DNA from 3 places in the Micromonospora sp. NPDC050795 genome. Region 1 is predicted to be linked to each of the others. Evidence: riboswitches for the same ligand, from Rfam matches in the RefSeq annotation. Region 1 holds a riboswitch; each other region holds the start of a gene.
What was found. A riboswitch is a leader RNA that binds a small molecule or an ion and turns the genes downstream of it on or off. The one in region 1 is predicted to bind cyclic di-AMP.
Positions count from the first base shown of each region.

Region 1 (6,881 bases):
GCGCCAGCACCACCGGCACGTCGGTCGCCGCCAGCAGCGCGGCCAGGTCGGGCTCGCCGACGGCGAAGGCGGCCGGGTCCATGGCGAGGCGCCACCGGCCGTCGACCTGGCGCAGCCCGGCTTCCACCACCGGGTGGTCCGGCGGGACCAGACCGGTGAGCCCGGCGACGCGCAGGTAGCGGCGAGCCGCCTCGGTGCGGGTGGCGAACCAGCTCACCGGTCGGGCAGCGAGCTCGGCGGCGCGGGTCAGCTCAGCGGGTGACCACTGTGCCTTGATGCCGAGGCCGACGACCGCGTCGACCGGCATCCCGGCGTCGCGGGCGGCCAGCGCCAGGCCGACCACCCCACCCAGCGAGTGCCCCAGCACGACGAGCCGGTCGTCCGGAGCGAGGGCCTGCCCGATCCGTTCCGCGAGACCGGCGAAGGAGTACGAGGGCAGTGGCGACGCCCAGCCGTGGCCGGCGAGGTCCGGTGCCAGCCACCGCCCGGGCCAGTGCTGCTCGAGGTACGGCGCCCACCGCAACCACACGTCTCCGGTCGCCCCCATGCCGTGCAGCAGCAGCAGAACCGGCCTTCTACCACCCGATTTCTCCACCACGGCCGCAGTGTCCCACGGTTCACCGCCAGGTACGAGAGGCGTCACCCGCGCTACGAAGATCCACTGTAGTCTTCGCCCTCGGACCGGGAGCGCCGTCCGTCGATCCCGCCCCGGAGAGGAGCCCACCGTGCTCAGAATTGTCGGACCAGCGCTGGTGGCGGCCCTGACGGCCGCCACGCTCGGCGCGCCGCAGACATCCCACGCGCCCGTCGCGTCGTCGACCGCCGGCTTGGCTGGTGCGTCGGTCGCGGCGGCCGACCGGGTCCTGCGGGTCTACAACAACAACATCGAGAACCTGGTGGTGAACAACTCCGACGGAAGCTGCACCCGCATCTCCGGACCGGACCACCTGAGCTCGATCCTGGTCGACGACGCCGGTCGCACCGGCACCAGCGGCGTGCTGGCGCCCGACATCCTGATCGTGCAGCAGGTGCGCGGCACCGGCCAGGCCGAGGCGTACGCCGACCAACTGTCGGCGAAGTTCGGCTACCCGGCGGGCAGCTACGGGGCGATCGTGGCGTGGGACGACCCGGAGCCGTGGGGAAGCACGCACCGGTGCAGCTCGGCGTCGCTCGGAGACCTCAAGAAGAAGCAGACCAACGCCATCGTCTGGAACAAGCGGACGCTCAACCTCGCCAGTGGCGACATCTCGAAATACTGGAGCGCGGGCTGGCTCAAGCCGGGCACGGCGTACGCCAACGGCGCCGGGTGCACGCTCTACAAGCCGCCGAACAGCGACCCGGACAGCACCGACTACTACAAGTGGAAGCGGACCAGCGCCATCGCGGCCCGGTTCACCATCAAGGCGACCGGCGCGAGTGTGTTCGCCGCGACCATGCACCTGCCGCAGGAGAACCGGCAGAACGCCTGCGCCGGCGACGGCGACCGGGGTATCGCCGACAGTGGCATCCACCTCGGTGCGGACGCGACCGCGCTGCTGAACGCGTCCACCATCCGCGTGGTGGGGATCGACGCGAACCGCACCGGCATCGCCCCCGGCACGCTTGGCGGCTACGGCATGACCGGGTACGGTTCGGCGGCCACCAGCGGCTCCAGCAAGATCGACTATTTGTTCGTCAAAGGCAGCGTGCAGTCGTCCGCAGTCGACCACACGGTCGTCGGGACGAAGTCGAACCACAAGGCGCTGTACGGCTTCATCACCTACTGACCGCACAGCCGACGACGCCGCGGGCGCCGGCCCCTTGTGGGAGACGGCGCCCGCGGCGGTCAGGGTGCCCGGGTCAGGCGGAGTAGCCCCGGCTGGTGATCCAGTTGGCCAGGTCGATCGTGGTGATCCAGTACGACGGGTCGGCCGGGTTCGCCGAGTCGGCGATCCGAACGGTGCGACCGTTGTCCTTGTAGCCCACCACGGCGATGTAGTGCCCGCCGCCGTAGGAGTGCCACCCGCCGTCGGTGTCGACGGCGTCCCCGACGACGTTGGCGACCACGCCCCGGCCGTCGGTGACGGCCTTCACCACGTCGGCCTGGAGGCGGTCCATCTGGGCCGGGCTGGGCGCGCCGGGGAACATCCGGGTCCGGTACGGGGAGCCCTTCACCTCGGCGTTGAGCACCCGGGTGGTGTCCTCGGCCGAGTTGGTGCCCATCTCGGTGGTGCCCAGTTCGGCACCGAGCTCCTCCTGGGTGCGGTCGATGCCCGCGGCGCTGAGCGCGTTCCGGGTGGCCGCCGGGCCGCAGTTGTAGTAGGTGTTCTGCGCCTCGTAGTCGTAGTCGAGGACCTTCGTCGCGGGCGGCTTCGGCGGCGTGGGCTTACGGGTGAGGTCGGGGTTGCTCTTGGCCTTGGCGGCGGGCGACGCGGCGCTGGTGGCCGGGGCGGCCGTGGTCGGCGCGGCGCTGGCCGAGGGGGACGCGTCCCGGGCCTCACTGCGGGAGGCGGCGACGTCGCTGCGCATCTCGGCGACGGTGGTCGCGGTGCGCTGGCCGGCCGGGGCGTCGTCGGCAGTGGTGAGCAGGGCGCCGGTGGTGGTGGCGATCGCGAGGGCTGCGGCGGAGGCGGCGACGATCTGGTACGGGCGCTCGGTGGCGAGGCGACGGAGCTGACGCTGCAGGGTGTGCTTCACGGGGTCCTCCACGGATCGGGGGGTGAGCGGCACACCGGGGCCGGACCGGTATCCGGGCAGGCGCCAGCGCGCGGACCGTGGTCCGCGGGTGTGAACCGCTCAGGGGAACGCCCGGATCGGCCGGGCGGGAAAGGCGATGACCCGGGGGTCAGCTCACCGTCACGCGACGAATGAGCGGGTGCACCGCCGCGCCGTGGAGGCGAGGGAACAACCGAGGGGTGGAAAGGTGCTGCACGAGGATGGGACTCCTTCCGACACCGCCTACCGGGTTAGCTGACGGATTCGGGCGGGAAGACGCCCTACCGCGGGCCGTGGCTCGCGGATTCACCCCGGACTTACTGGTGGGTCCCCGGTTCGTTGATCACGATTAAGCGGGTCGATGCGGCGTCGCGTCTTGCGATCGGTTACCGCACCGGACGGGACGACACTACTGGCGTCTCAACGCCCTGCCAAGCCAGGTTCACCTGCGTAAACCCCAATTGGCACCACAATTTCTGCGCGTAATGCCGATGATGTGACTCGATGGGACAACCAGTTACGGCGACGCCTACGGGCGACAACCGGACAGGCCGCAAAGAACGCGGCCAGAATCGCGCGAACAATCCCATCGATCGCGTCGGACGTCCGATTTCTTGATTGGGTGACCGGCCTCACATAACGGATTGGGCTCAACCCACCCGGGCCGGGCGCCACAGTGCCACGACGGCGGGACGCAACGCCCCGGCGACCGTGCGGCGCGCGGGGACCAGGGTCGGGCGGAGCCGGGACGCCGCCGCGTACGCCTCCTCGGCGAGGGCACGGGCCGACTCGGCGGCCAACTCCGCGTCGCGCCAGGCGACCCGCTCACGGTCGGCGGCCACCCGGTAGTCGGTCGATCGCGCATCCCGGATCACCCGGCTGATCAACACCTCCTGCTCGACCGGGTGTCGCCGGGGATCCCAGCCGCGCCGGTGTCCGAACACGTCGCCGAGCTGCGCCATGGTCAGGCCACCCCGCCAGTACGCCGCCATCGCCGCCCGGTGCAGATAGCGTTCCCGGGCGGCGTACTCGGCGGGGGTGTGCGGGGTCTGCGGGGTGGGCAGTGCCCCCGCGCCGGCGAAGCGACGCGCGGCGGCGTCCGCCTCGTCGTACGCGATCCAGGCCTGCTCCAGCTGTTCCTGAGCGGTCAGCCAGGCGGCACGCCGCCGCTGGGCGGTGGTGGCCGCGCGGGCCGCGGCAACGGCCACTTCCTCGGCGTAGCGGCGCCTGTCGACAGCCTCGGCGGCGGCCACCTCCTGCGCGGTGGGCCCGGCCGGGAGCGGGTCGCCGGTGAGCCGGGCCCGTTCGGGGCGGGCGGCCAGCACGGTGAGCAGGCCCAGGGTCAGCAGGAGCAGCGTCGACCAGATGGCGGCGGCCCGCGGCACCTCGGTCACGAACTGGTAGAAGACGACGGTCTCCATGGTCGGCACCTCGGGGAGAGAGAGCAGTGCGATGGAAAGCCGCGCCGACCAGCGGGCCACGGCGGGCCACGGGTCGGCGGGTCAGGGAGCGGGGTGGGTCGACAGGGCGCGGCGGCGGGACGGTCGTCCCGGTGGCTCAGCGCCCGGGTGGGGCCCGGGAAGCCCGACCGCTCGCACTGTCGACGAGGGGCAGCCGGTCAGATTCGGCCGCGCTGGCCGGCAGCACGCCGGCCGTCATGGTGCCCTGATCGCCGGGGAGCGCCACCGGCGCGTCGACCGACCAGGTCGGGGCCGCCTCCTCGGTGGCCTTCGCCGGGGCCGGACGGGCCGCGCCGGGTGACCCCGACCCGACGGCGTCGGCACCACCGTCGCCCGGCGCACGGCCGGCGTTGGTGACGGTTGACCCCGTTGGCCCGACGTGTCGGCAGGAGGCCGCCAGCGAGCCGGCGACAGTGGTCGGCACCACGCTCGACGTGGGCCCCGGGCCGGGCGTCGACGTGGCGGCCGTGGCCGGGCCTGCGCCGAGCGCCAGGGCCGCGACGACGGCGAGGCTGGTCAGCACCCGAGTCGCCCAGCGCGCCACCCACCACAGCGGACAGGTGAACGCAACCGGAAGCACGTCCCCACGCTACGCCTCGCGCCGACCCGGGCGCATCGACCACGGGCGTGTCGGATCACGCCGCGCCGACCCCCTTTGACCAGGGTGGACGCCGTCAGCGCAGGTCGACGTACGGTGATCGACCGCCGGCCTGACCGACCTCGTCGGCAGGTCCGTCGACCTTGCCTGGGGCGATGCTCGCGGGGTCTCGTGCGTCGTCGCCGGCCGCGCGTTGTCGGGGGACGGGCGCTGGACGGGCCGCGCGCCGCGGCGCGAGCCGGCGCATCATCGGGGTTTCGACGAAGCGGTGCAGCAACCCGGCGAGGATCAGGTTCGCCGCCAGGAAACCGAGCACCACGGCCGGGCCGCGCCAGCCTCCGAAGCCGATCCCCCAGGTTCCGCTCCACCGCAGCACGCTCGTCATCACCAGCACGTGCACCAGGTAGAAGGCGAACGAGACCTCACCGAGCCAGACCAGGGGCCGGGACCGCCACGGCGAGCGCCGACCCCGCACGTCCGCGTCCGCGGCAGCGGTGATCACCAACAGGTACGCGACCGCGAGCAGCGTGGTCCACAGCTCGGCGCGGATCCACTGCGCGGCCACCACCCAGGTGACCAGGAAGATCCCGCTGGCCACTGTCAGTTTGGGACCGCGCCAGAGCCCCCGGCGCATCAACTCGGCCGCCACCGCGCCCAACCAGAACTCCAGCGACCGCACCGGCGGGAAGACCTGGGTGAACCACCAACGGCTTACCTCCGGCACCAACTCCTGTGCCGGCCAGAGCGCGAGGATCAGCAGCGGCAGCGCGACGATCAGCGCCCAGAGCAGCTTCGGCCGGGCCCGGCGCAGCAGTGGCAGCGCCAGCGGCAGGCAGAGGTAGAAGAAGAACTCGCAGGACAGCGACCAGCTGACGGTGTTGATGCTGTAGAACCAGCCCGGCCGGGGGTCCCACGCCTGCAACAGCAGCAGGTTCTCCAACGCCGCCGCCGGCAGGACCGGGTCGGCGAACCACCAGGCGACCACCAGCGTCGCCACGAACAGCACCAGGTGGTTCGGGTAGATCTTGGCGATCCGTCGCCGCCAGAAGGTCCGCCGCGAGTCGCCCTCGCGGGCCGACCAGACCAGCACGAAACCGCTGAGGATGAAGAAGAACTGCACCCCGGAGAGACCGAGGGTGAACAGCGCGTCGATGACGGCCTTGTAGTCCGGCTCGGCGATGATCCGCATGGTGCCGGCGTGGAAGCCGAAGACCAGCAGAGCGGCGATCCACCGCAGCCCGGTCAGCGAGGGCAGCCGGGGCGGGGCCGGTGCGGGCTGGGCGGCCGACGTCGCGGCGACGCTCGTCATGCCGGGATCCCGGCGCTCGGCAGGGTCACCAGCACTGTCGTAGCCTCCTCGGCGCGGCGTCGGACGGCGCGACGGCGACGCCCACGACGACCCGGCAGGGCCGCACCGAGGCACCCTACCGGGTCACTCCCGGGTGAACCGGACGCATCCCACCCGCCCCACGAGCCCCCGCTCCCCGGGCCGGGAACCGCCCACCGGCTCGGCGTTAACCTCCCGCTGGGCGGGAGTTCAGAGAGTCCACCATCGGCGGCAACGTCAGGTTCCGGGCCCGGCCACCCGGGTCGTCGAAGGTGGCGGACGTGGTCAATGAGCCGACGCACGCACCGCTGCTGAGCATCGTCGTGCCCGTGTACGGCGTCGAGGCGTACCTGTACCAGTGCCTCGAGTCGATCCGGGCCGACATCCCGGCGAGCGAGTCGGACGCGGTCGAGCTGATCGCCGTCGACGACGCCTCCCCGGACGGCTGCGGCGACATGCTCCGCTCGTACGCGGTCAGCCGTGACGGCGTGCGCGTCGTGCACCTGAGCAGCAATGTGGGTCTGGGGCTGGCCCGCAACGCCGGGCTCGACGTGGCCAACGGCCGGTACGTCTGGTTCGTCGACAGCGACGACTGGTTGCCACCGGGCACGATCGCCGCGGTGCTGGACCGGCTGCGCCAGCACCAGCCCGACGTGCTGATGCTCGACCACCTGCGGGTGCACGAGGACGGCCGGCGGGAGGTCGACGCGAGCAGCCCGCTGCTGCGCGGGATCACCGGCGTGACCCGGTTGGCCGACCGGCCGCACCTGCTGCGGGTGCAGCACACCGCCTGGAACAAGGT
Region 1 is NZ_JBITGE010000030.1:58,015-64,895, reverse strand. It holds gene ACIBEF_RS24270 (alpha/beta fold hydrolase) at 1-598, opposite strand, end outside; gene ACIBEF_RS24265 (hypothetical protein) at 726-1,766, shown strand; gene ACIBEF_RS24260 (C39 family peptidase) at 1,840-2,688, opposite strand; cyclic di-AMP (ydaO/yuaA leader) riboswitch at 2,920-3,060, opposite strand; gene ACIBEF_RS24255 (hypothetical protein) at 3,345-4,115, opposite strand; gene ACIBEF_RS24250 (hypothetical protein) at 4,252-4,734, opposite strand; gene ACIBEF_RS24245 (acyltransferase family protein) at 4,829-6,061, opposite strand; gene ACIBEF_RS24240 (glycosyltransferase family 2 protein) at 6,361-6,881, shown strand, end outside.

Region 2 (6,881 bases), on a different contig from region 1:
GCGTACGTCTGCCCGGCGGACGCCCGGGCCCCGTGGTCCGACACGGCCATCGTGTTCGGGCTGCCGTCCGGGCGGAGCGCGATGTCGTTGACCAGCGGCGCGTCAGCGGACGGTGCGCTGCGCAGCACCACCGCCGAGGAGCCGCGCGGCGCGCAGGGCACGCCCGCCGTGACGCAGCCGGTGAACGCCGGCTGGTTGGTGGTGTAGTCCGGGTCGATCCGGACCAGCCCGGTGGCCGGGGTGCCGGTGTCCAGTCGAGGGGCGTGCAGCAGGTCGAAGTAGTGGGTCCAGTCCCAGTAGGGGCCCGGATCCCAGTGCATCCCCCGCACTGTCGAGGGGATGGTGCCGGGCACGTTGTCGTGGCCGATGATGTGCTGGCGGTCCAGTGGGATGCCCAGCCGCAGCGCCAGGTGCCGGACCAGCTTCGCCGAGGTCCGGTACATCGCCTCGGTGTACCAGGTGCCCTGCGCCGCGAAGCCCTCGTGTTCCAACCCGATCGACTTCGCGTTGACGTACCAGTTGCCGGCGTGCCAGCCGACGTCCTTCGTCTTCACGTGCTGGGCGATGTGCCCGTCGACCGAGCGCAGCGAGTAGTGCCAACTCACGTAGGTCGGGTCCTGGACGAGTTGCAGGGTGGTGGCCCAACTCGCCTCGGTGTCGTGGATGACGATGTACTCGATCTTCTGCCGCGTGGGTCGGTCGGAGAGGTCGTGGTTGCCGTAGTCCCCGTCGCCGAACGCCTCGTAGGGTGCCGGGATCCACTCGCAGGAGATGGTGCGGGGGCATTCCACCCCGTCCGGGCGGGCCAGCCGGCGCAGGCCCAGCCGGTCCAGCCAGGAACGTTCGGGCCGCACCGCCCGGGCCGGCAGGGTGATCGGTTGGCCGTCGTCGGTCACCCGGGCTTCGCCCGCGCCGATGGTGGTGAAGACCTCGTCGGCGAAGGCCGCCGCGGCGTCGGCGCTGTCCGCGCCCGAGTAGCGGGCCACCGCGCCGTACCAGGCCGCCGGGTCGGTGTCCGCGCCGACCGGCGCGCCCAGATCCCTCTGGTACGCGGCCAGCAGCGCGGCCCCACCCCGGATGTTGAGGCCCGCGTCGGTGCGCAGTGCCTCGGGGGCGGCGCCGGTCAGCGCGGCGGCGGCGTCGACGGTCTGCAACGCGGCGGTGGACGGGGCGGGCGCCTCGACCGGGCGGGGCGCGGGCACCCGGGCTGGCCGGGAATCGTCGCCGCGTGGGTCCTCGGCACCGGCGTCGTGGTGACCGCGTCCGGGTAGGGCGGCCACGTGCCGCACGTCGGTGAGGTGCATCGGGCCGTAGCCGCCACTGGTGCTCGGTGTGCCGGCGTTGGTGTCCCAGCGGGACTCCAGGTAGGAGACGCCGAGCAGCACGACGGCCGGTACGCCGTACTCGGTGGCCGCGTCGGTGTACTGCTGCTGGCGGTCGGTGGTGGGCGCGGCGGCGGCCGGGCCGGCGGAGAGTGGCACCGTGGTCGCGGCGGCGACCACGGTGGCGGCGAGCAGTGCGCGCCAGCCGGTCGACAGGGTTGAATGGTGCATCGAACCCCCTAGATTCTCGCGGAGTGAGGTCAGGTCACCATCGCGCCGTCCGGGAGCTTGCGTCAATACCTTTCCATCTATCGAAGTGTACGGAAAGAATTCTTCACACACGGTCGGTGACCTCGTCCAATCCGTACGGAGTGTCACGGCCGCACGGGTTGCGGATCGGTAACGGGCGTCTCTACTCTGGTCATTTGTCGGCCCGACAGCAGCTCCGCCCACCCCGGGCGGTAACGGACCGACACCGCCGAGTCGTTTCCGAGCGAACCGGGGACCCAGGTCCCTCGGGGTGAATCCGCAGCCACTGCGGTAGGGCGCCGACTTCCCGCCCGAACCCGTCAGCTAACCCGGTAGGCGGTCAGGAAGAAGGAGTACGGAACCCCGGTGGCACTCCATGCCCCGCGGCCGTCGTCCGAGCGGTCGGCATCAGCCGGCCCGGCGTCGATCGTGCCGCGCCCACGCTGGTCCCGCTTCACCACCGCACTCGCCGCGCTGGCCGGCGTCGCCGTCGTTCTGACCGGTAGTGCCACGGCGGCCCACGCCGACCCCTCCGTCGCGGAAATCGAGCGCCAGATCGACGCCGACTGGAACAAGCTCGAACCGATCATCGAACGGCACAACGCCACCCGCATCGATCTCGCCGCGAAGCGCAAGCAGGCAGACGCCCTGGCCGGCCGGATCACTCCGCTCGAGCGCCAGGTCGACGCCGCGATGGACAAGGTCAGCGCCCTTGCCGTACGCGCCTACATGGGTGAGAACGTCTCGACCGTCAACGCGATGCTGGGCAGCCGGTCGCCCAGCGAGGTGGTCGGCCAGCTCGAAATGCTCGACCGCTTCGCGCACAACCAGCAGAAGGACGTACGCCAGGTGGCCGACCTGCGCGACCAACTGGCCGCGCAGAAGGCGCCACTGGACGAGATGGTGGCCCAGCTGGCCCGCACGGAAGCTCAGCTGGCGGCGAAGAAGAAGCAGATCAACGACGAGATCGACCGCCTGCAGAAGCTGCGCCTGAAGGTGTACGGCAGCGGCGGCGGCGGTCCGCTGCGCCCGGCACCCTGCCCGGGTAGCTACCCCGGCGGCGGCGCGGGCACCGCGGTCAAGTTCGCCTGCGCGCAGATCGGCAAGCCCTACGTCTGGGGTGCCGAGGGTCCGAACTCGTACGACTGCTCCGGGCTGATGCTGGCCGCCTGGGCGAAGGCCGGCGTGTCGCTCCCGCACAACGCCGCCGCGCAGAGCCGGGTCACCAAGAACGTCAGCAAGGGTGACCTGCGCCCCGGCGACCTGGTCTTCTACTACAGCGACATCCACCACGTCGGCATGTACGTCGGCGGCGGCTGGGTGGTGCACGCCTCGCAGGCCGGTCAACCGGTCAAGATGAAGAAGGTCGACGACGGACCGATCCACAGCTACGGCCGTCCAGGCTGACCCAGTGTGACCGCAGGGCCCGTCGCGATCTCCTCGCGGCGGGCCCTCGTCGTTCTGGGTCCTAGCGGGTGGGCCAGGTGCGCCAGTGCTGCCAGGCGCGGCTGGGTGTCGGCCCCCGCTGGCCCTGGTAGCGCGAGCCGTAGACCACCGAGCCGTACGGGTGCTCGGCCGGCGAGGAGAGCCGGAAGATGCAGAGCTGCCCGATCTTCATGCCCGGCCAGAGGGTGATCGGCAGGTTCGCCACGTTCGAGAGTTCCAGCGTCACGTGACCGGAGAAGCCCGGGTCGATGAAACCGGCGGTGGAGTGCGTGAGCAGCCCGAGCCGGCCCAGGGAGCTCTTGCCCTCCAGCCGGCCGGCGAGCTGGTCACCCAGCGAGATGACCTCCAGCGTCGAGGCGAGCACGAACTCCCCCGGGTGCAGCACGAACGGCTCGCCGTCGGGGACCTCGACCGCCGAGGTCAGGTCGTCCTGCTGCATGGCCGGATCGATGTGGGTGTAGAGATGGTTGTTGAAGACCCGGAACAGCCGGTCGAGTCGGACGTCGATGCTGGAGGGTTGGACCAGGGTGGGCTCGAACGGCTCCAAGCCCAGCGTGCCGGCCTTGATCTCGGAGACCAGGTCACGGTCGGAGAGCAGCATCGGACCACCATAGCCTTCCCGGTGGCGGCCAGATTCGGTGGCGGTGACCAGCGCGTCGAGGTCGCTGCTCGTACATTTGTTCGATAGAATGCCCACGTGGCTTCCTGGTCCGAATTCGCCGCCGACGAGCCCCGACTCGCCGACGGGATCCGCGTTCTCCTTCAGCAGTACGGGCCGGGCTTCGGCTATCTGGCCACGGTCCGTGCCGACGGCGGGCCCCGCGTCCATCCGGTCTCCCCGGTCATCACCGCCGAGGGGCTGTTCTGCTTCATCATCGACTCGCCCAAGCGCCGCGACCTCGAACGTGACGGCCGTTACGCGCTGCACTCGTTTCCTGCGGAGGAGAGCGACGACGAGGCGTACGTGGCGGGTCACGCCTGCCCGGTGACCGATCCGATCCGGGTGGCGCAGCTGGCACAGAGCGCCCGAGCCGAGCCGCAGGTCGACTGGCGGCTCTTCGAGTTCACCGTCGACGTGGCTATGCTCACCCGCCGCGAGCAGCACATCACGGGCATTCCGGGTCTCGGGCCGAGTCGGCCGGCAGTCCGGGTCTGGCTCGACCCAAACGCCCAGTCGGCGGTGGCAGCGCCCCTCGCCGTCCCGCAGACGCGCCCGACCCTCCTCAGCCGTGACGTCCAGTGCACGGCCGCCTGACCCCACGACCGGAAGACGCATCGGTGCCGGCTCCGTCGTGACGGAGCCGGCACCGATGCGCATGCCTGCCACACCCGCCACGCCTGGCGGGCCGCAACCCCCGCATGATCCACTCGACTTCAGCAAAACCGCGGTATCCCGGCGCCCGGGATGCCCCGACTTCCAGAAAACCGGGTGGATCACCCCGGCGGCACCGTCTTCGGACACCTGCGGTCACCGGGGGTGCCTGGGTGCACGGGCTCGTCGACTCGGGTACAGTGGTGCCGCTTGCGGGTGTAGTTCAATGGCAGAACATCAGCTTCCCAAGCTGACAGTGCGGGTTCGATTCCCGTCACCCGCTCCACCGTGAGGCCCCAGCTCAGGACATGTTTCCTGGCCGGGGCCTCATTCGTTGTCGTGTGATGGCTCGCGCCAACAGCTTTGACGCCCCCATGAATGATGGCCGCATGAGAGACGCGAACTCCGTGTTGGTCGCCTTCCGCCTGGTGCTCGTGGTCTTCTTCTTGCTCCTGTTCGCACTCGGTGTCCGTCTCACCGTGTCGCGACGGTTCCCCATTACCTGGGCTCGGCCCGCGCATCCGACAGAAAGCCAGCAATCCCGACGGGTCCGCGTTGGTGTTGGCGTCATGTTGGTTGCCACGAGTGTGCTGATCCTGGAGAGTACGTCGCTCGTACCCATGCCCTTCCTGATCTCGGGCATCTTGTTGGCGGTGGCGATCCTGGTTGCCGTAGCTGCGCTGGCTTGGCTCGTCATATCGCGGGAGTGACCCAGCAACTAGCCGCGCTCGGTGATGTGCCAGGGGGCGGGTCGGCGGCAGCCGGGCCTTCGATGTTCCGCGGTCAAGGGCCATGCCAAGGAGGGCATGACGAAGATCCTCGGTCTCGTAGCGCCTCACCGGTAGTCGGCGAAGATCCGACGTGCCACGCCATCGACGGTTACCGGGCCACCATGCGGAAGAATCCATTGTGGCCTGGTGTGGCCGAACGGCACGCCGACGCAGACGACCGCCTCGGGGTTGTAGCGGGTCACCACGTCGACGACCGTGTCGCGCTGCTGCTCGCGAAGTCGCGCCCGATCTGCGGCCGGGGGTCGACGGGTGTGGTCGGAGACCGGCGGACGGGCGACCAGGACCGCGTCGACGGCGCTGAGGAGACCGCGTTCACCCAGTGATCGGACGATCCAGCCGACCTCGCGGGCTGGGAGAAGCTCCTCCGAGGTTTCGATGATCAGCACCCCGCCGTGCAGGACCTCCGGGGGAAACGGGAAGCGTCCCGCCGTCAGGATCCACTGGATGACTTCCAGGCAACCACCCCAGGTGGGGCCGGTGACCGCTCGGGCCGGCCCGTGCCAGCTCCACGGCTCCGTCGGTTCGCGCTCTCCGAACGACTTCAACGCCTGCGGATCTGCCCAGTCGACGCCGATGTCCTCGGACTCACCCGGGTCCGTGATCTCCAGCCGTTCCCCGGTGAGCAACGCCGCTCGCAGCGACCGGACGTGGACGTCGTCGACGGCAGGCCCGGGGCCGAGGTGCACCTGGGAGGATCCGCCGTAGAAGCTGGCGATGCCGAGTCCCCAGAGCCAGTGGTGCAGATTGGTGTTGTCGCTGGTGCCGAGGAACGGCTTCGGGTCGGCACGGGCCAGGTCGGCGTCCAGGTGGGGGATGACAGTGATCTGGTCCTCACCGCCGATGACGGCGAGAATGCCGCGTACCTGGGGGTCCGCGAAGGCGGCGTTGATGTCCGCCGCACGCGCTGCCGCGGTCGCACCCACCTGGCGGGTGGTGGGGTATTCGACAGGTACGAGGCCGGTCAGGTCGGCAAGCCGTCGCATGGCCTGCTCGTGGATCACCGGATAGGCGCCGGCGGCGGCGAAGGATGGTGAGAGGACCGCGAGGTGGTCCCCGGGGCGCGCTTTTCGGGGACGAACAAGCTCATGCTCCATGTCGAGATCCAACAGGTGTGCCGGTCCGTACGCATCTCATTTCGGCGCACGCCTGAGGCGTTTCAGCACCAGCGCGTGGATGCCTAGGCCGTTCTCTCGGCAGCGAAGTAGGGCTCGGCCGCCTCCAGTCGGGGCACCTCCACGCCCAGCCTGCGCGCCTCCGCCAGGGTGTCGCGGCAGACCGCGCGCAGCTCCTCGGGGTTGGCATGGGCTTCCATGACCAGGCGCATCGGCGGAAAGTGCCTGAACAGCCAGGCCATCGCCGGTGCTGCCAGCCAGACGGGCGCGGTGAAAGGACGTAGCTCGCCGCGGTGCCGCCGCAGATCAACGCCACGAGCCTCGACGAGCCGCAGGAGTTCGCGGGTGGCGAGGATCGCTTCGCGTACGTTGCCGGGGGTCAGCTTGGACAACGAGCCCTGCTTGAGGCTCTGCGTGTGCAGGCCCGCGTTCTGAACGAAGTGGATCGACAGCCAGCCACGGAAGTCGGAGCTCTCCCGGAGTCTGAACCCCGCCTCGCGAAACACCTGGCGCACGGCCCGCTCGCGCTCGGTCGGCGGCCGGTCGAGAGTGCCGAAGAAGACCATGGGCAGCAGGGCCCCACGCAGCACACCGTCGTCGCCGAAGCCGCCGCCGGCCCCGGGAAAGCCCCAGGCCACCTGATCAGCGG
Region 2 is NZ_JBITGE010000024.1:95,320-102,200, forward strand. It holds gene ACIBEF_RS21475 (N-acetylmuramoyl-L-alanine amidase) at 1-1,553, opposite strand, end outside; cyclic di-AMP (ydaO/yuaA leader) riboswitch at 1,789-1,924, shown strand; gene ACIBEF_RS21480 (NlpC/P60 family protein) at 1,938-2,978, shown strand; gene dcd (dCTP deaminase) at 3,040-3,618, opposite strand; gene ACIBEF_RS21490 (pyridoxamine 5'-phosphate oxidase family protein) at 3,715-4,272, shown strand; tRNA gene ACIBEF_RS21495 (tRNA-Gly) at 4,542-4,615, shown strand; gene ACIBEF_RS21500 (hypothetical protein) at 4,719-5,039, shown strand; gene ACIBEF_RS21505 (LD-carboxypeptidase) at 5,165-6,103, opposite strand; gene ACIBEF_RS21510 (2-dehydropantoate 2-reductase N-terminal domain-containing protein) at 6,298-6,881, opposite strand, start outside.
Region 2: linked by a shared signal. The riboswitch ahead of ACIBEF_RS21480 (NlpC/P60 family protein) and the one ahead of ACIBEF_RS24260 (C39 family peptidase) in region 1 are both predicted to bind cyclic di-AMP.

Region 3 (6,881 bases), on a different contig from region 1:
CGTCGCCGGGTGTCCCGTCCGGGTGCACGTGAAGGTAGGCCAGATCACCCCGACGCAGTGCCACCAGGTGCCCGTACGCGCCCAGGTAGGGCTCCAGGTCGGTGACCGGCTGCCCGTCCCGGCTGACGGTCAGGGTCAGCGACGACGTCCGACCGGGCTGCGGCGCACCGGTCAGGGTGACCGTGTAGCCGTCGACCGTGGTGCTGGTCGTCGGCGCGGGCAACGGCCGTTCGGTCAGCTCCCCGGGGACTGTCACGTCCACGCCCAGGGTCACCGGCTCGCCCCCGGTCGGGGTGAAGTCGGCGAATGCCCGCCACTGCCCGGGGCCGGCCAGCGGGGTGTCGACCCGCCAGGTGCCGTCCGCGGCCAGCTCGGGGTGGACGTGGCGGAAGCCGGAGAGGTCCCGACGGGCGACGATCAGGTGCATCTGCTTGTCGTGCGCCACGTCGTACCGGGTGACCGGGCGGCCGTCCGGGCCGGCGATCCGGAAGGCGAACTCGTCGGCCGGGGCGTCGACCGGTTCGAGGGTGTAGCCACGTTCGGAGACGAGCAACCCGCCGGGCGGCCGATCGCCCGTCCCGGCCCGCTCGTCCGCCGTCGGGGTGGTGGCGGCCTCGTCGTGCCGGCTCTCGGCGACCGGGGCGGGGTCGACGACCCTGCCGATCCCGTAGGCGGCGCCGAAGACCGCCGCCAGGCCGACGGCGAACCCGGCCAGTTTCGTCACGGTACGCACGCCGGCCCGCCGATCACGCGTCGACGAGGTCGTAACCGGCCTCGTCGACGGCGGCCCGGACGACGGCGGTGTCCAGCGGCTGGTCGCTGCTGACGTGGACCCGGCCGGCGGCGAGGTCGACCTGGACGTCACGCACACCCGTGATGGCGCCGACCTCGGCGCTCACCGCGCTGACGCAGTGCCCGCAGGTCATGCCCTGCACCTGGTACGTCGTGTCGACCATTGGATCGTCTCCTTCGTGGTACCGGTACCCGGTGGGGGTATCTCAACAGAATCGACCGTACCATACCCCCTGGGGGTACGCTATCCTGGTCGGCATGACCGCACCCACCCCGATCCGCGGATACACCGCCAGCAAGGACCAGCTGCTCGCGCGGCTCCGCCGCGTCGAGGGGCAGGTCCGGGGCATCGAGAAGATGGTCGACGACGACCGCTACTGCATCGACGTGCTCACCCAGATCTCCGCCATCCAGGCCGCCCTCGACAAGGTGGCCCTCGGGCTGCTCGACGGGCACGCCCGGCACTGCATGCACGAGGGCGCCGCCGAGGGTCGGGCCGACGAGATGGCCACCGAGATGATGGCGGCGGTCGGCCGGCTCATGAAGCGCGGCTGACCGCGCTCAGTCCGGCGCGGGATCGAGACGGACCCGGCGCAGCAACTGAGCGTTGAGCGCCACCACGATCGTCGACGCCGACATCAGCAGCGCGGCCACCGCCGGGCTCAACGCCACACCCGCCCACGCCAGCACGCCGGCGGCCAGCGGCAGCGCCACCACGTTGTAGCCGGCCGCCCAGGCCAGGTTCTGTCGCATCTTCCGGTACGACGCCCGGGACAGCCGGACCACGGCCCCCACCCCGCGCGGGTCCGAGGATGCCAGCACCACCCCGGCGGACTCGATGGCCACATCGGTGCCCGCGCCGATCGCGATGCCCACGTCCGCCCGGGCCAGCGCCGGCGCGTCGTTCACCCCGTCACCGACCATCGCCACCACCAACCCCCGCCGCTGGAGCTCGGCAACCCGATCGTCCTTCTCCGCCGGCAGCACCTCGGCGAAGACCTCGTCGACGCCGGGCCGGAAGCCGAGGTCGGCGGCGACCGCCTCGGCCACCGGCCGGGCGTCACCGGTGATCATGGCGATGGTCCGGACACCCTCGGCACGCAACTCGTCGACAGCGCGCCGGGCCTCCGGACGCACCTCGTCGGTCAACGCGAACGCGCCGAGCACGGCGTCGGGCAGCCGCACCAGGTGCAGCACGGCGGCACCCCGCGCCGACCACCGGCCGGTCGCGGCCTCCAGCTCCGCCGGGAGCGAAAGGCCCAGCTCGCGCAGCAGCGCCGGCCCGCCCACCGCGTACTCCGTACCGTCGATCGTCGCCTTCACACCGCGGCCCGGCAGCGACCGGAACCCGGCTGCCCGGGCCGGGCCGCCGCGGCCGGCCGCCGCCACTATCGCCCGGGCCAACGGATGTTCGCTCTCCGACTCGACACCGGCCGCGATGCGCAGCACCTCGGTCCGCTCGACGCCGGACGCCGTCGCCAGGTCGGTCACCCCGTGCTCGCCCCGGGTCAGCGTGCCGGTCTTGTCGAAGAGCACCGCGCCGACGGTCCGCATCCGCTCCAGGGCCAACCGGTCCTTGACCAGAATCCCGGACCGTGCGGCGAGCGCGGTGGAGAGCGCGACGACCAGCGGGATGGCGAGACCCAGCGCGTGCGGGCAGGCGATCACCAGGACGGTGACCGCACGGACCACCGCCTCGTCGGGCTGACCGAGCGCGGTCCAGACCAGCACGGTCAGCACGGCGGTGCCGGTGGCCAGGTAGAACAGCGCGGCGGCGAACCGGTCGGCCAACAGTTGGGCCCGTCCACCGGAAGCCTGTGCCTGCGCGACCATCCGCTGGATGCCGGCGAGGGCGGTCTGCTCACCCAACGCCTCGACGCGCACCCGGATCGCCGAGTCGGTGGCGACGGTGCCGGCCACCACCCGGTCGCCAGTCGTCCGGGCTACCGGCCGCGACTCCCCGGTGATCATCGACTCGTCCAGCTCGGCGCTGCCCTCGACGACCCGGCCGTCCGCCGGCACCCGACCCCCCGGCCGGACCAACACCACGTCGCCGATCCGCAGACCGGTCACCGGCACGGCCTCGACCCGCCCGTCCGCCGCCACCCGTTCGGCCTCGTCCGGCAACAGCGCGGCCAGCGCCGCCAGCGCTCCCCGGGCCTGCCCGATGGCCTTCATCTCCTGCCAGTGCCCAAGCAGCATGATGGTGACCAGCGCGGCCAACTCCCACCAGAAGTCCAGGTCGAAGACGCCGACGCTGGTCGCCAGGGAGGCGGCGTACGCGACGGTGATCGCCATCGCGACCAGCAGCATCATCCCGGGCGCCCGGTCCCGGACCTCCCGAACCGCACCGACCAGGAACGGCCAACCGCCCCACCAGAACACCACCGAGCCGAGCACCGGGCCCACCCAGCCCTGACCGGGGACGACGTCCCCGGTCAGGCCCAGCCGACCCGACACGAGATGACTCGTCAGCACCACCGGGATGGTCAACACCAGGCAGACCCAGAACCGGCGGCGAAACATCGCCGGATCGTGTCCGGCGTGCTTGTCGTGCCCGGAATGCTTGTCGTGCGGCACGGGTTCGGCGCGTCGCGATCGGTCGGGGTCGGGCGGTGACGGAGCGGGCATGGCTCCAACATGCCGCCCCGGAGACCGCCGCGCGAGCGGTTCGGCCGCCCGACACTCCGCCACGACCTGCAACCCCCGGAGGGGCTGGCTAGCATCTCCTCGATGGCCCTCCGAATGCCGCTGCACAGTCGGGCACCGGCGCCGCCACGTCGTGGCGGTGCCCCCGGCCGACCCGGCCGAGCACTGACCGTCCGTGATCAAGCGGTCGTCAGGCAGCGATCCGCCCCGCCGTCCGCCGCGTTTCCACCGCAACGGTGAACCGCCCGGCCCGCTGACCCGTATCCCGCACCGGATCGTTGGGAGTCTCACCTTGGCCGCCGACCACACTCACCCCGCTCCGTCCGCCCCGCCTCGGGTGCGACGGATCCTCGTCTTGACTGTGGTACCCCTCTTCGTCGCCACCGTGCTGGCCGCGATGCTGCTCTGGCCGCGCGGCGGGTCACCCCAGACCGATGGTGGTGCCGACGTGCCGCGTCACCCCGGCACTGTCACCCGGGTGGTGAGCGAGCCGTGCCCGCCGGTGCCGTCGGTCCCCGAGGGCACACCGCGGGTCGGCGATGGGCGGTGCGGCACTGTCGACGTGCGGGTGGACGACGGGCCGAACGCCGGCCAGCAGGTACGGACCCCGGTGCCCGACGGGCCCGGCGCACCCCGGGTCGAGGTCGGCGACAAGGTCGTCCTGGTCGAGTTGGCCGACCCGACCGATCCCGCCACCAGCAACTGGAACATCGCCGAGCACCAACGCGGCACCCCGATGGTGTGGCTGGCGGTGATCTTCGCGGCCGCGATCGTCGCGTTCGGTCGGTGGCGAGGTCTGGCCGCGCTCGCCGGGCTGGCCGCCAGCTTCGCCATCCTGCTCACCTTCGTGCTGCCGGGCATCAGCGCCGGCAGGTCACCGCTGCTGGTGGCGGTGGTCGGCGCGGCCCTGATCATGTTCGTGGTGCTCTATCTGACCCACGGGGTCACCGCACAGACCTCGGTCGCGGTGCTCGGCACCCTGGGCAGCCTGGTGCTGACCGGCGTGCTCGCCACCATCGCCACGGCCGCGACCCACCTCACCGGCTTCGGCAGCGAGGACGCCACCACCCTGTCGATGTTCCAGGGCGACGTGGACCTGCACGGTCTGCTGCTCGCCGGAATCATCATCGGGTCACTCGGGGTGCTCGACGACGTGACGGTCACCCAGGCGGCCACCGTCACCGAACTGGCGAACGCCAACCCCGGGCTGACCCGGTTGCAGCTCTACCGTGCCGCCACCCGGGTCGGCCGCGCGCACATCGCCTCCACTGTCAACACCATCGTGCTGGCGTACGCGGGCGCGTCACTGCCCCTGCTGCTCCTGCTCACCGCCGACTCGCGGCCGATCGGGCAGATCCTCACCAGTGAGTTCCTCGCGCAGGAGATCGTCCGCAGCGCGGTCGCCACCCTCGGTCTGATCGCCGCCGTGCCGCTGACCACCGGGCTGGCCGCAGTGGTCACCGCCGCCGGGCGCAGCGACGCCCCAGCGCCCACCGACGCTCCCGCGCCCCGGCCCCAACCGGACCGCAGCGAGGCACTGGCCGCACTCAGCTCACCGCGAACGGCCGGCTCCGACGAACCGGACCGGACGCGGACCGCACCCCCACCCGAGGCCACCGACCGGTGGCCGAAGTCGAACAGGAGCACGGATACGGCATGGTGACACTCCTCAGCGTGACCAGATCGGGCATCCACCCTGAGAACCCCGTCACTGGTCACTCAACGCTATGGCGAAATGACGCTTTTAGTCGGCATCCAGGCGTAGCTCTGCCGGTCGACTCTCGGGTAACCTCGCTGCCGGTTACCGATGAAGGCGCGAAGCGGCGCCTGCGGTGCCACCGCCCAATCGCCAACCGGCGAGCCGGGGACCCAGGTACCTGGGGTGAATCCGCATCAGCGGTAGGGGCCACTTCCGTCCCGAACCCGTCAGCTAACCCGGTCGGCGGTCGACGGAAGGGAACATTGTGACGGCACCCCTACGCCGCTGGTTGACACCCGTGGTGGCCGTGATCGCCGCACTGACTGTGTTCGCTGGGCCGTTCCCGGCGCACGCCGCCCCGACGAACCCCACACCGTCCGGGCACGAGGAGGACGGCGAGCCCAAGCTGCTCAACGACGTCATCGAGCAGGCCAACCGTGACTACTCCGCCGCGAAGTCCAAGCTGGACAAATCCAAGAAGCGGCAGAACGAGTTGGCGGCGGAGGTCAACCGGGCCAAGGCCGACCTGGACGCGTTGGCCCCGCAGGTCGGGCAGATCGCCGCCCAGGCGTACCGGACCGGCCGGATCGGCGCGGTCGCGATGCTGCTGGAAAGCGAAGCGCCCGACTCGTTCGTCCAACGCGCCGGGATGCTCGACGAGATCAACATGGTGAACGAGAAGAAGCTCTCCGAGGTCAACGAGGTGAAGGCCCGCGCCGAGCAGGCCAAGCTGGCCCTCGACACCGAGGTCCGCGAGCAGCAGAAGCAGACCGCCCTGATGGCGAAGCGCAAGAGCGAGGCCGACAAGGCGCTCTCCCTCGTCGGCGGCAAGGGTTTCACCGGCGGCCTGGTGGATGCCACCTCCAAGGTCGCGAAGATCGGCCCCGGTCGCACGGCCGACGGTGACTGGAAGGCCCAGTCGTGCAGCGAGAACGACCCCACCACCTCCGGCTGCATCACGCCGCGCACGCTGCACGCGTACAAGGAGGTCAAGGCGGCCGGCTTCAACCGGTTCGTCGGCTGCTACCGCCCCGGCGGGCCGTGGGAGCACCCGAAGGGCCGCGCCTGCGACTGGTCGCTGCAGAAGAGCGGGTTCTCCCCGTGGCACAACAACGACACCCGGACGTACGGCAACAACGTCGCCGCGTTCCTCATCCGTAACGCCGACCGGCTCGGCATCTACTACGTGATCTGGAACCGGCAGATCTGGTTCCCGGCCACCGGCTGGAGTTCGTACAGCGGGCCGTCGAACCACACCGACCACGTTCACATGTCGTTGCTCTGACCCGCACGATCCCCGTCGAGGGCCGTTCCGCGTGACGCGGAGCGGCCCTCGTCGCGTCAGACGGTGGCAGGCGCGGCCGGGTCGGTCGATTCGGCCGGGGTCGCGAAGCCGGCCGGCACGGCGGCCACCGGGCGGACCGCTCCGGCTGCCAGTCGGTACGACACGCCCACCACCGCGCACCGCCCCCGCGCCACCTCGTCTGCCAGCACGGGCGACTGCCCGAGCAATGTCTCGACGGTCTGTGCGATGTGGATGTCGACGATGCCGTCGATGTCGTCCACGCCCTCGGCCGCAGCCCGGTGCAGGCTGGGCAGCACGGCGTCGACCACGGCGCGCAGATGCCCACTCGGCGCGGTGCCGGTAGCGGCGGACTCCCGGGCCGCCTGCACCGCACCGCAGGAGTCGTGACCGAGCACCACCACCAGCGGGGTGCCGAGCACCGTCACCGCGTACTCG
Region 3 is NZ_JBITGE010000018.1:97,395-104,275, reverse strand. It holds gene ACIBEF_RS17905 (hypothetical protein) at 1-733, opposite strand, end outside; gene ACIBEF_RS17900 (heavy-metal-associated domain-containing protein) at 747-956, opposite strand; gene ACIBEF_RS17895 (metal-sensitive transcriptional regulator) at 1,051-1,347, shown strand; gene ACIBEF_RS17890 (heavy metal translocating P-type ATPase) at 1,354-3,318, opposite strand; gene ACIBEF_RS17885 (YibE/F family protein) at 3,734-5,104, shown strand; cyclic di-AMP (ydaO/yuaA leader) riboswitch at 5,271-5,401, shown strand; gene ACIBEF_RS17880 (coiled-coil domain-containing protein) at 5,406-6,425, shown strand; gene ACIBEF_RS17875 (carbonic anhydrase) at 6,482-6,881, opposite strand, start outside.
Region 3: linked by a shared signal. The riboswitch ahead of ACIBEF_RS17880 (coiled-coil domain-containing protein) and the one ahead of ACIBEF_RS24260 (C39 family peptidase) in region 1 are both predicted to bind cyclic di-AMP.